One region of the Arthrobacter sp. StoSoilB20 genome, then DNA from elsewhere that is predicted to be linked to it. Evidence: riboswitches for the same ligand, from Rfam matches in the RefSeq annotation. Region 1 holds a riboswitch; the other holds the start of a gene.
The links. A riboswitch is a leader RNA that binds a small molecule or an ion and turns the genes downstream of it on or off. The one in region 1 is predicted to bind glycine.
Positions count from the first base shown of each region.

Region 2: linked by a shared signal. The riboswitch ahead of gcvP (aminomethyl-transferring glycine dehydrogenase) and the one ahead of gcvP (aminomethyl-transferring glycine dehydrogenase) in region 1 are both predicted to bind glycine.

Region 1 covers NZ_AP024651.1:4,605,527-4,612,017, reverse strand. Annotated here, with positions in the region: gene LDN85_RS21040 (cytosine permease) at 1-1,091, opposite strand, end outside; gene speB (agmatinase) at 1,088-2,092, opposite strand; gene LDN85_RS21030 (PucR family transcriptional regulator) at 2,281-3,810, shown strand; glycine riboswitch at 3,886-3,984, shown strand; gene gcvP (aminomethyl-transferring glycine dehydrogenase) at 4,144-6,491, shown strand, end outside.
Region 2 covers NZ_AP024651.1:1,063,333-1,069,823, forward strand. Annotated here, with positions in the region: gene LDN85_RS04975 (amidohydrolase) at 1-77, opposite strand, end outside; gene LDN85_RS04980 (cyclodeaminase/cyclohydrolase family protein) at 168-827, shown strand; gene LDN85_RS04985 (MFS transporter) at 905-2,455, opposite strand; gene LDN85_RS04990 (TetR/AcrR family transcriptional regulator) at 2,529-3,068, shown strand; glycine riboswitch at 3,162-3,259, shown strand; gene gcvP (aminomethyl-transferring glycine dehydrogenase) at 3,440-6,286, shown strand; gene gcvT (glycine cleavage system aminomethyltransferase GcvT) at 6,300-6,491, shown strand, end outside.

The sequences.
Region 1 (6,491 bases):
AAGGAGAGGAAGTTGGTGTAGAAGAGGATGAAGTTGTCGCGGGCAAAGAGGGCAATGGAGACAGCCACAACGAAGAGGATGATGGCGGCGATGGTGCGGGTCTTGGCGCGTGGCAACCACGAGGGCCTGAAGGTCTGCCCGATGGTGAGGGTGCACAGGACACCGCAGTACAGGTTCATGGCGTTCGAAGCCGCAACTCCCAGGCAGAAGATGCCCACGATAATGAGGGTCCACGGCTGCAGCAGGGTGCCGAGGCTGCCGACGATTTCGACGTCGCCGGTGCTCATGGACACCGCGAGGGTACCCACCAAAGCACCCAGGATCATGGGGAACAGCGTGCCCAGGACGCAACCTGAGTAGGAAGCCCAGAAGGCCGGGCCGGAACCGGTGCCCTGAGGCATGTAGCGGGAGTAGTCGGAGACGTAGGGTGCGTAGGCCAGTTGCCACAACGCGGAAACGGAGATGGTGCCCATGAAGCCCACCCAGTTGAAGTTGCCCGTCTCCAGGAAGTTGACCGGCAAGCCATGGACCATCAGGATCCAGCCGAACGCCAGCAGCAATGCCAACCCTGCCGCGACGCTGAGGACGCGGGCATAGGCGTGGATGAGCCGGTAGCCGAAGATCGTGGCGATCACGCTGACCACGCCGATGATGATGATTCCGCCGTCAACGCTGATGCCGGGACTGACCGCGGCCATCGCTTCGCCGCCGAACACCAGGTTCGCCGCGAAGAAGCCCACGTACATGACCACCACAATGACCACTATCAGCAGTGCACCGAAGGAACCGAACTGGCCGCGGGTCTGGATCATTTGGGCCACACCCAGTTGCGGGCCCTGGGCGGAGTGCAGCGCCATGAAGATGCCGCCCACCACGTTGCCGATGATGATGCCCACGATCGCCGGAACGAATCCCAGGCCGAACACCGTGGTGGCGAGCCCGCCGGTCACGATGGTCATGATCATGATGTTGGAGCCGAACCAGATGGTGAAGAGATCCCGCGCCTTGCCGTGCCGCTCGTTGAGGGGGATCGGCTGGATGGTCTTGTCCTCCAGGCGTGGCACCTCGGTTGTGACGGGCGCGGTGTTCATGACGCACTCCGGGATGCTGAAGCGAGTTCGCGAACAGCTGCGCTGTTTGACTTGCTGCGGTTCACCATCAGCCCCAGCAGATCGAACACCAGGGTGGCGGCGGCAACGGTGGTGATGTCCGCATGATCGTAGGCAGGGGCGACTTCCACGACGTCGGCGCCCACAATGTTGATGCCGTTCAGTCCGCGGAGCAAGGCCAGGAGTTCGCGGGAGTGGAGCCCGCCCATCTCCGGGGTGCCGGTTCCGGGAGCGAAGGCCGGGTCCAGGACGTCGATGTCGATGGAGACGTACACGGGGGTGTCCCCGAGCCTGTCCTTCACGCGCTGGATGGCGGCGGGAACACCGATGACGTCCAGGTCCGAGCATCGAATGATCTGGAACCCGAACTCGTGGTCCCGGAGGAAGTCGTTGCGGTCATAGACCGGCCCGCGGATTCCTACGTGCATGGACTTGTCCTCCACCAGCAGGCCTTCCTCGAACGCCCGCCGGAAGATGGTGCCGTGCGTAATCGGCTGGTCAAAGTACGTATCCCAGGTGTCCAGATGCGCGTCGAAATGCAGCAGTGCCACCGGGCCGTGGACCGTGTTCAGGGCCCGCAGCATGGGCAGGGCGATGGTGTGGTCGCCACCGATGGAGATGAGCCGCTTGTCCTCGCTGATCAGGGGCAAGGCCTGCTCCTCGATCTCACGGACTGCCCGGGCGATGTCGTAGGGGGTGCAGGCGATATCGCCGGCGTCCACAACCTGGGCTTCGTACACAGGTTCAACGTCCAGCTCCGGGTGGTAGCCGGGGCGCAGGAGGCGGGAGGCCTCGCGGACCGCGGCAGGACCGAAACGGGCGCCGGGCCGGAAGGAGGTTCCGCCGTCGAACGGTACGCCGACGATCGCAATGTCGTAATCCGGGACGCGGTCGATTTGGGGGAGGCGGGCGAAGGTGCCGAGGCCTGCATACCGGGGGACTTTGGTTGCATCAACCGGGCCGATGGGCTTGTGCGTTGTCATTGACGGATCCTTGGGGTGAGGGGTGCTCGCCGTTGAGCGGGAAGTACGTAATTCCATTGTTGGTGACGTGGATCACTCCGGATAGCGGTACATTGACTACAAATGGCCGAGCCGTTTAGACGAATGTCTAAGTCCCGCTGAACCGCGTGGCAGGACCCAACACAAAGGCCAGGAACCGGAGCGGAAACATGGCGATTACCGTCGCTGAACTCATCGCAGAGCCGCAACTAGGACTCACCCTCCTGGCCGGAAAAGCCGGCCTGGACAACCGCATCACCTGGGCCCACACCTCAGACCTGCCCAAGCTCTGGGAATGGGTCACCGGCGGAGAACTCATGATGACCAACGGCCTCTCCATACCCGCCGACGCAGCAGGCCAAGTGGCGCTCGCCGAGGCCCTCATGGACAGCGGTGCCAGTGCGCTGGCCATTGGCGAGAAAATGCACGCACCGCCCCTCACCCGGGAATTCCTGGCCGCCTGCGAGCAGCTCCCCTTGCCCCTGATCAACATCCCGTACCCGCTGCCATTCATCGCGATAGCCCGGTCGGTAGCCGAGTCCTCCCTGCTCGAAGAGTCGCGCCGGCTGCGGCAAACGGCCCGCGTCTACGATCTCCTCCGCACCGCCGGAGCCTCCGAGGACCACTGGCAAAGCCTGGTCCAGCGGCTGGCCACCGAACTCGACGCGGACCTGTTCGTGGTGGACCGACGTTGCCTCCACCCCTGGCATCCCGACGGGCAGTCCCTCCCGGTGTTCCTGGCCGAAGAGTGGGCTCCCTTGTCCGGGCAGGTATCCCTCGCGGGGAAGAACTTCCAATGGCACCGCATCCGCGGCCGGCACGTGCTCACCATGGACATTCCCACCCATGCCAACGCGCTCCTGGTGGTGCTGCCCAACAACGAACCGCACCCGGACGCCGTCGTACTTCTCCATGCCGCAACGGTGCTGGGACTGCAGTTGTCGCGCATTGTCTTGTCCCTGGAAGGCCGCCACCGCCTTGCCGGCGAGTTCCTGCTGCAGGCCATGGACGGGCGCCTCGGGGCCGCGGAGATGGAGAGCCGGCTGGCTGCATTCGACGTTCCGCCCGAGGAATTCCTGCTCGCCTCCCTGACGGCGGCCGCCGAACCAAAAGCGACCGACCAAAAAACTGCGGACGACGGCGACAAGCTGGCCAACGTCCACATCGAACTGTGGCGGCACGGGGTTGCATCGGCGTCGCTGAAGCGGAACAACAGGCTCCACGTGGTGGTCCCGGCAGGCGTGCCGGACGACGTCCTGATCCATTGCGCCGGCCTGGAAACCTCGATCGGAATCAGCGCACCGGCAGCAGTGTCCACTATCCAACGCGCATTGCAGGAGTCCCTCTGGGCACTTGGTTCCGCCCGGGCCAACAAGCTGGGGCTGGCCCGCTATGCCGAAGGGCCGTCGTGGCTTGGGCTTACCGGATTCGAGGAAGGAACGGCGCTGGTGAGACGTTTGCTCGGGCCGATTTTCGACTACGAACAGAGCCAGGAAGGCGACCTCATCCTGACGTTGAGGACGTATCTGGACTCGCAGCGTTCCTGGCAAAAGACCGCGGCTGCGCTCTTCGCCCACCGGCAAACCATCATTTACCGGATGCGGAAAATCGGCGAACTGACGGGGCTGGACATGGGTGAAACGTCCACAGTTGCCCAGCTCTGGTTCGCCCTGCAGATCCACGAGGCGATGCATCAGTAGCCACACCTTGCTTGCGCTTTTTCGCGGGAAGCGGCTATGGTGTGAAGCGTGTCACTCATGGTGATGCAACGCTTTTGATCTGCGGCGGGAGAGTCCTGCCGGTACATCCAGTCAGGCGCCGTAGGAGCAAATCCTCCCCAGGAATCTCTCAGGCCCATGTACCGCCGCGGGTAGGCAACTCTGGAAAGCAGTCCGGGTAACCGGGCTCACCGACGGTGCAAGCAGACGGCATGTGGAAACACAGTCTGCGGAATCTCTCAGGTCCAATACAGAGCGGGGAGGAACCCCACATCATCGTGGCGCTCACTGGGCGCCTGAATCATGGAGTTCCTCTTGACTGTTCAATCAACCCCCACCGCCTTCGCGGACCGGCACATCGGCGCCCGCCGCCAAGCCGATGTTGACACCATGCTCAAGGCCATCGGCTACGACTCTGTCGACGGACTCGTGGACGTCGCCGTCCCCGATTCCATCCGCCAGGACACGGCCCTGAAGTTGCAGGACGCCCTTACCGAGGTGCAGGTCCTCGCCGAGCTCCGCAAGCTCGCGTCCAAGAACAAGACCGCCGTTCAAATGATCGGCCAGGGCTACTACGACACCGTCACGCCCCCGGTCATCCGCCGCAACATCCTCGAAGCACCCGCATGGTACACGGCGTACACGCCCTACCAGCCGGAGATTTCCCAGGGCCGCCTCGAAGCGCTGCTGAACTTCCAGACCATGGTGCAGGACCTCACGGGGCTGCCGGTTGCCAACGCGTCGTTGCTGGATGAAGCCACTGCCGTGGCCGAGGCTGTGCTGTTGATGCGCCGGGCCAACAAGTCCAAGACGGCCAAGGACGGCAAGACGGTCCTGGACGCCGACCTCCTTCCGCAGACCATCGCCATTGTGAAGGGCCGCGCCGAGGCGTTGGGCTTCGAGGTTGTCATCACTGACCTTTCGGCAGGCCTTCCCGATGGCGACATCAACGGCATCGTCCTTCAGCAGCCCGGTGTTTCGGGCCGCGTGTTCGATCACTCCGCTGTGATCGCTTCCGCGAAGGAACGCGGCGCACTGGTCACCGTTGCCGCCGATTTGCTGGCGCTCACCCTCATCACGCCCCCGGGCGAACAAGGTGCGGACATCGCCGTCGGAACTGCGCAGCGCTTTGGTGTCCCGCTGTTCTTCGGCGGCCCGCACGCCGCGTACATGGCCGTCCGCGAAGGCATGGAACGCACCCTCCCGGGCAGGATCGTGGGTGTGTCCAAGGACAACGCCGGCGTCCCCGCTTACCGCCTGGCCCTGCAGACCCGCGAGCAGCACATCCGCCGCGAAAAGGCGACGTCCAACATCTGCACCGCACAGGCCCTGCTTGCGATTGTTGCCTCCATGTACGCCGTGTACCACGGTCCCGAAGGCTTGAAGTCGATCGCCGAGACCGTCCACGGCCACGCCCGCGTTTTGGCCGCGACCCTGCAGAAAGCCGGCCGCGAACTCGTCTCCGAATCCTTCTTCGACACCCTCACGGTCCGCGTGCCGGGCAAGGCAGACAAGGTCATCGCCGCCGCCGAAGCCCGCGGTATCAACCTGCGCCTCATCGACGCGGACACTGTTGGCGTTTCCGTTGATGAAACCACGACGCCGGAGGTCCTCTCCGCTGTGGCCGTCGCCTTTGGTGCCGGCCCGGTAGGGGACGCCACCGGATTCGAATTGTCCGCTGAGGTAGTCCGCACCTCCGATTTCCTCCAGCACCCGGTGTTCAACACGCACCGTTCCGAGACGCAGCTGTTGCGCTATATCCGCAAGCTGTCAGACCGGGACCTCGCGCTGGACCGCACCATGATCCCGCTGGGCTCGTGCACCATGAAGCTGAACGCCACCGCTGAGATGGAAGCCATTTCCTGGCCCGAGTTCGCCTCAATCCACCCGTTCGCTCCGGACCACCAGACAGCGGGCTGGCGCGAGCTGATCTCAGACCTCGAAGCGGACCTGACCGAGATCACCGGCTACGACCAAGTTTCCATCCAGCCGAACGCCGGTTCCCAGGGCGAGCTCGCGGGACTCCTGGCGATCCGCGGCTACCACCTGTCCCGTGGCGACGAGCAGCGCAACGTCTGCCTCATTCCTGCCTCGGCCCACGGCACCAACGCAGCCTCGGCAGTGCTGGCCGGGATGAAGGTTGTTGTGGTGGCCACGGCTGCTGACGGCACGATCGATCACGCGGACCTTGCCGCGAAAATCGAGGCCAATAAGGACGTCCTGTCCTGCATCATGATCACCTACCCGTCCACGCACGGTGTGTACGATGCCGACGTCCGCGAAGTTTGCGATGCCATCCACGCAGCCGGCGGCCAGGTGTATGTTGACGGCGCCAACCTGAATGCACTGGTTGGCCTTGCCCAGCCGGGCAAGTTCGGCGGCGACGTGTCCCACCTGAACCTGCACAAGACCTTCTGCATCCCCCACGGCGGCGGCGGCCCGGGCGTCGGGCCGGTTGCTGCGAAGGCACACCTGGCTCCGTTCATGCCGGGCGACGCGAACAAAGCAGCGCACGAACCCGGTCACGGCGTTGCCATCTCCGCTTCCCGTTATGGCTCCGCCGGTGTGCTGCCGATTTCGTGGGCGTACGTGAAGCTCATGGGCGGGCAGGGTTTGACGGAAGCTACCAAGTCGGCGCTGCTGGCCGCGAACTATGTTGCTTC
Region 2 (6,491 bases), 1.2 Mb from region 1:
GCTGTCCGGGTCTCTTGGAAAGACAACTCGGGGTGGGCGTGCAGGTCTTTGTATAGCTTTTCGAGGTCAATGGTCATGAGTCTGCCCTTTTCATTCGACGCCTAGGTCTGGCCAGTGTATCCAGCCTGAAGATGCAAAGCCTGGGAAGCCCCGGCACACTGGATGGCATGAATGATTCCCAAGCAGCCACGACACAGCAATCCACTGTTGAGGAATGGACCAAAGCGCTGGCCGAATCCACCGGCTCGCCGGGCGGTGGCGCCGGGACAGGAGTCATGCTCTCCATCGCCGCTTCCCTGACCTCCATGGTGGCCGGATACACCGAGGCCGGGGAGGACCAGCACGAAAAGCTCTCGGGCATCCATGCCCGTGCCCGTGAACTGCGTGAAGATGCCCTGCAATTGGCGGACGACGACTCTTCCGCCTCCAACGCCTTCGGCGCCGCCTTCCGCCTGGATCCCGGGCCGGAGCGCGACGACGCAATCCACCAGGCCTCTGTTGATGCTGCCAAGGCCTCGGCAGTCCTGGGCGAGCGGGCCATCCACGCCATTGAAGACCTCGGCTGGCTCGCTTCCCACGGCAATCCCGCGCTGATCGCCGACGTCGTGGTTGGCTTCGGAGCCCTCCGTGCAGCCATCAGCGGAGCCCGAACCAACGTAAGTTTCGACCTCGCCTCCCTGACCTCCGCCGGAACCGCGCTGGAGGAAGTCAAGGAGCAGCACCCAGAGCTATGGAGCACGGTCAGCAGGCTCGGCGACGCCCTTGACAGAATCGATGACCTGACTGCCGGCGTCGACAAAAAGGCGGCACCAACCGAAGCGTTGTGAGGCCCGCTTTGCGTGCTAAATCCCTACGGAATCACGCAGAGCGGGCCTCACAACGGCGCTGTGTCCTTACTGAGCCTCTACTGCGCCTTCGGCACACGGCGGAGCACGACGGCGGCGAGCACTGCCGCGCCAGCCATCAATACCAGCCCAATCGCCGCAGTGATGTGGACGCCGGACTCGAAAGCCGTCCGGGCGGCGACCGTCAGGGCCTCCGACAAAGGTGCCGGAAGGGCTGCGGCCGCATCCACGGCGCCGGCAAGGGTTTCGCTGGACTTCCCGGCTGCCTGCGGGGAAACGCCGTCTGGAATCACGAGGTTGTGCTGATAGGAAGCGGTGAGGATCGAGCCGAGAACAGCCGTTCCCAGGAGCGAGCCCAGTTCGTAGCCGGTCTCGGAGATTGCGGAGGCGGCGCCGGACTTGTCGGCCGGAACGGAAGCCAGGATGAGGTCATTGGAAATGGTTTCCGCTGCGCCCACGCCGATTGCGAGGACCGTCAGGGCGGACAGCAGGAAGACGGGGCCGCTGCCGTGGTCGCCCACCATCACAATCAAGTAGCCCGCGGCGCTGAGTGTCAGGCCGGCGGCCACCACGTATCCGGGGCGGACACGCCGGACCAGCGGCACCACCAGCAGGCCGGCGATGACTGTTGCCAGGAGGGCGGGAATCATGGCGATTCCGGCTTCCATGGGTGACTGACCCTCAACAAGCTGCAGGTGCTGGGCGAAGAAGTAGATGAAGCCTGTCATGGAGAAGAGCGACAGGACGTTCGCCACGATTGCAGTGCTGAAGACCTTGTTATTGAACAGGGCAACGTCCAGCATGGGGTTCTCGATCCGCTGCTGGCGACGCACAAACAGAATGCCCATCACCAGGCCGAAGCCCATGAATGCGGCCGCGGACGCCCCGAAGCCGTGGACTGCGAATTCCTTGATGCCGTAGACGAACGGAGCCATGGTGACCACGGAAAGGACAATGCTGGCCACGTCCACGCGGCCGGGATTGGCGTCCTTGGATTCCGGAATGAGTGCCCGGCCGAAAGCAAGCAGGGGCAAAAGCAGGAAAGCGGCCACGAGGAACACCGCACCCCACCAGAAGTGCTCTACCAACCAACCGCCGAAGATGGGCCCAAGGGCGGCACCACCCGAGAACCCGGCAGCCCAGACAGCGATGGCAAGCCGGCGCCGGTTGGGATCGGCGAAGATGTTCCGGATCAAGGACAGCGTTGAGGGCATCAGCATGGCGCCGAAGACGCCAAGGCCGGCGCGTCCTGCAATGAGCCACTCAGCCGAAGGCGCGAAAGCTGTAGCAGCCGAAACCGCCGCGAAGCCCGTGCTGCCGATCAGCAGCAGCCGCCGTCGTCCGATCCTGTCGCCGAGGTTGCCCATGGATACCAGCAACGCGGCAAGAACCAGCGGGTAGGCGTCAACGATCCAGAGCAATTGGACGCCGCCGACGTCCAGGGAGCGGGCAATTTCGGGCAGGGCAAAGGTGAGCGCGGTGTTGTCGACGGCCACCAGCAGCACCGGAAACATCAGGAGTGCCAGAGCCGTCCAGTCGCGCCACGGTGCTGCCTGGCCCTTAACGGGATCAGCGGAACGGAGTGCTTGGGTTGGGGACGGCGAGAACATTCCACTACTGTACCGTCCAGACGGTACAGTTTCAACTGACCAGCCCCATGAGCCTTTAGGGAATGATGGACACATGCCACGAAAACCAGTTGCCCGGGACGCGGTCCTGGATGCCTTTGAAGCCCTCCTTATAGAGGTAGGGGAGAGGGCTGCCACCCTCGATGCCGTTGCCAAACGTGCCGGGGTATCCAAAGGTGGGCTGCTCTACCACTTCCCGAACAAGGAAGCGCTGATCACGGCACTCTTGGAACGCCTTGACCTGCTCGCCGATGAAGACACTGAACTGATGAAGGCAGCGCCCGATGGTTCGGCCGCCTACTTCATCCGGTCATCGCTGTGGGCAGATACCCCCATGGACAGGGCCTTCGTCGCTGCCACCCGCCTGGCTGAAGTGGCCCACGAGGAAACCCGCCGCCGGTTCGCCGCCATCCAGCAGCGCTGGCTGGACGTGCTGGCCGAAGACGTCGGACCGGAGGTTGCCAAAGCCGTCAGCTACATGGGCGACGGCCTCTATTTCAATGCCATCTTTGAAGGCGGCCAGGAAGGCGGCAACGCCGGGCGGGAGGCCGACGTCGAAATCCTGCTCGGAGTCCTGGAGCGGCTGCGGAAGTAGTGATTCATCCATTTGCTGCAGAGCCCGGCGCGTAGGACAATTAACTCTTGTGGCGTGCCCAACAAGGTGCCCACCTACAACTGAACATGCCTTTGATCTGCGGCGGGAGAGTCCTGCAAGCAAGTGATGCAGGCGCCGTAGGAGCAAACCCTCCCCAGGAATCTCTCAGGCCCACGCACCGCCGCGGCAAGGCAACTCTGGAAAGCAGCAGGCACTCAGCACACCTCAGGGTGGATGGGCGCTGTGCTCACCGACGGTGCAAGCGATGGTTGTTCACGCAACCCGCGGAAACTCTCAGGTCCAATACAGAGCGGGGAGGAACCCAGCCGCTGTGGCGTACCCAAACGCCGCCCAAGTAATGGAGTTCCTTCGTGACGGTTAGTTCTGCCTCCACCACCTTCGTCGATCGGCATATCGGCGCCCGCCGCCAATCCGAGATTGAGACCATGCTCAAGTCCGTCGGCTACGACACCGTCGATTCGCTGGTCGACACCGCCGTTCCGAACGATATCCGCCAGGATGTTGCCCTCACCCTGGAAAACGCGCTGAGCGAAGTCGAGGTTCTTGCCGAGCTGCGCAAGCTCGCATCCAAGAACAAGACTGCCGTCCAGATGATCGGCCAGGGCTACTACGACACCGTGACGCCGCCGGTGATCCGCCGCAACATCCTCGAGTCCCCGGCCTGGTACACCGCCTACACCCCGTACCAGCCGGAAATCTCCCAGGGCCGCCTTGAAGCGCTGCTGAACTTCCAGACCATGGTCCAGGACCTGGTTGGCCTGCCCATCGCCAACGCCTCCCTGCTTGACGAAGCAACGGCCGTTGCCGAAGCCGTCCTCATGATGCGCCGTGCCAACAAGAACAAGGCTGTCCAGGATGGCAAGACCGTCCTCGACGCCGACTGCCTCCCGCAGACCATCGCCATCGTCAAGGGCCGCGCCGAAGCACTCGGCTTCGAGGTTGAGGTCGCCGATCTCTCCCTGGGCCTCCCGGAAGGCGCCATCAACGGCGTTGTCCTGCAGCAGCCCGGCGTTTCCGGCCGCGTGTTCGACCACTCTGCTGTCATTGCTGAAGCCAAGGAACGCGGCGCGCTGGTCACGGTCGCAGCCGACCTCCTCTCCCTGACGCTCATCACCCCTCCCGGTGAGCAGGGCGCCGATATTGCTGTTGGTTCCGCGCAGCGCCTGGGTGTTCCGCTGTTCTTCGGCGGCCCGCACGCGGCCTACATGGCCGTCCAGAAAGGCCTGGAGCGTTCCATGCCCGGCCGCCTGGTAGGCGTTTCCAAGGACGACGCCGGTGTCCCCGCCTACCGCTTGGCGCTGCAGACCCGCGAGCAGCACATCCGCCGCGAAAAGGCGACGTCCAACATCTGTACCGCGCAGGCGTTGCTGGCCATCGTGGCCTCGATGTACGCGGTCTATCACGGCCCGGAGGGTTTGAAGGCTATTGCCGAGACCGCCCACAGCCACGCCCGCACCCTTGCAGCATCACTGAAGGCTGCCGGCGTCGAGGTCCTTCACGGTTCCTTCTTCGATACCATCACGGTCCGCGTCCCGGGCAAAGCTGCAGAGATCGTCGCTGCTGCCGAGGCCAAGGGCATCAACCTGCGCGGCGTTGACGCTGACACCGTTGGTATCTCTGTTGATGAGACCACCACTTCCGAGGTTGTCGCTGACGTCGCGGGGGTCTTCGGCGCTTCAGTTGCCGAAACCGCTGAAGGTCTCGCGCTTGAAGCTTCCGTGGAGCGCACCAGCGACTTCATGCAGCACCCCGTGTTCAACACGCACCGCTCCGAAACCCAGCTCCTGCGCTACATCCGCAAGCTCTCGGACCGCGACCTCGCGCTGGACCGCACCATGATCCCGCTGGGTTCCTGCACCATGAAGCTCAACGCCACCGCCGAGATGGAAGCCATTTCCTGGCCGGAATTCGCCTCCATCCACCCGTTCGCTCCGGATTCCCAGACCGAGGGCTGGCGCGAACTCATCACGGACCTCGAATCCCAGCTGACCGAGATCACCGGCTACGACCAAGTGTCCATCCAGCCGAACGCCGGTTCCCAGGGCGAGCTCGCGGGTCTGTTGGCCATCCGTGGCTACCACCTGTCCCGTGGCGACGAGCAGCGCAACGTCTGCCTCATTCCCGCTTCCGCCCACGGCACCAACGCAGCCTCCGCAGTGCTAGCCGGCATGAAGGTTGTTGTGGTGGCCACGGCTGCTGACGGCACGATCGACCACGCGGACCTTGCCGCCAAGATCGAGGCCAACCGCGAGGTGTTGTCGGCCATCATGATCACCTACCCGTCCACGCACGGTGTGTACGATGCCGACGTCCGCGAAGTCTGCGACGCCATCCACGAGGCCGGCGGCCAGGTCTACATTGACGGCGCCAACCTCAACGCCCTGGTTGGGCTCGCCCAGCCGGGCAAGTTCGGCGGCGACGTGTCCCACCTGAACCTGCACAAGACGTTCTGCATCCCGCACGGCGGTGGCGGCCCGGGTGTTGGTCCTGTGGCAGCCAAGGCGCACCTTGCACCGTTCATGCCAGGCGATGCAGCCTCCTGGACCGAAGGCAACGACGTGCCCATTTCGGCATCGCGTTTCGGTTCCGCCGGCGTTCTGCCCATCTCCTGGGCCTACGTGAAGCTCATGGGTGGCCAGGGCCTCACCGAGGCAACCAAGTCGGCGCTGCTGGCTGCGAACTACATCGCATCCCGCCTGAACGATCACTTCCCTGTCCTCTACACCGGCGAGGGCGGACTGGTGGCCCACGAGTGCATCCTGGACCTCCGCGAACTGACGGCCAAGACCGGCGTCACCGCTGAGGACGTTGCCAAGCGCCTGATCGACTTCGGCTTCCACGCCCCCACCCTGGCCTTCCCGGTTGCCGGAACCCTGATGGTGGAGCCCACCGAGTCCGAGGACCTTGCCGAGATCGACCGCTTCATCGAAGCCATGATCACCATCCGTGCCGAGATCGACCAGGTGGCTCACGGCGATTTCTCCGTGCAGGATTCCCCGCTTCGCCGCGCGCCCCACACGGCTGCCGCCGTCGTAAGTTCCGATTGGGACCGCGAGTACCCGCGCGAGCAGGCCGCCTTCCCCGTCCACCACCTCAAGCAGGACAAGTACTTCCCGCCGGTCGGCCGTATTGACGGCGCTGCAGGTGACCGCAACTTGGTGTGCTCCTGCCCGCCGATCGAAGACTTCGAGAACTAAGGGGTTCCGGAAAATGACAGAGAACTACACAGCTCTTTACGAAGAGCACAAGAAACTCGGCGCGTCCTTCACCGACTTCGGTGGCTGGCAGATGCCGCTCAAATACTCCTCGGAGTTGGCTGAGCACCATGCTGTCCGCAAGTCCGCAGGCCTGTTCGACCTCTCCCACATGGGCGAAGTCTGGGTCACCGGTCCCGAGGCAGCA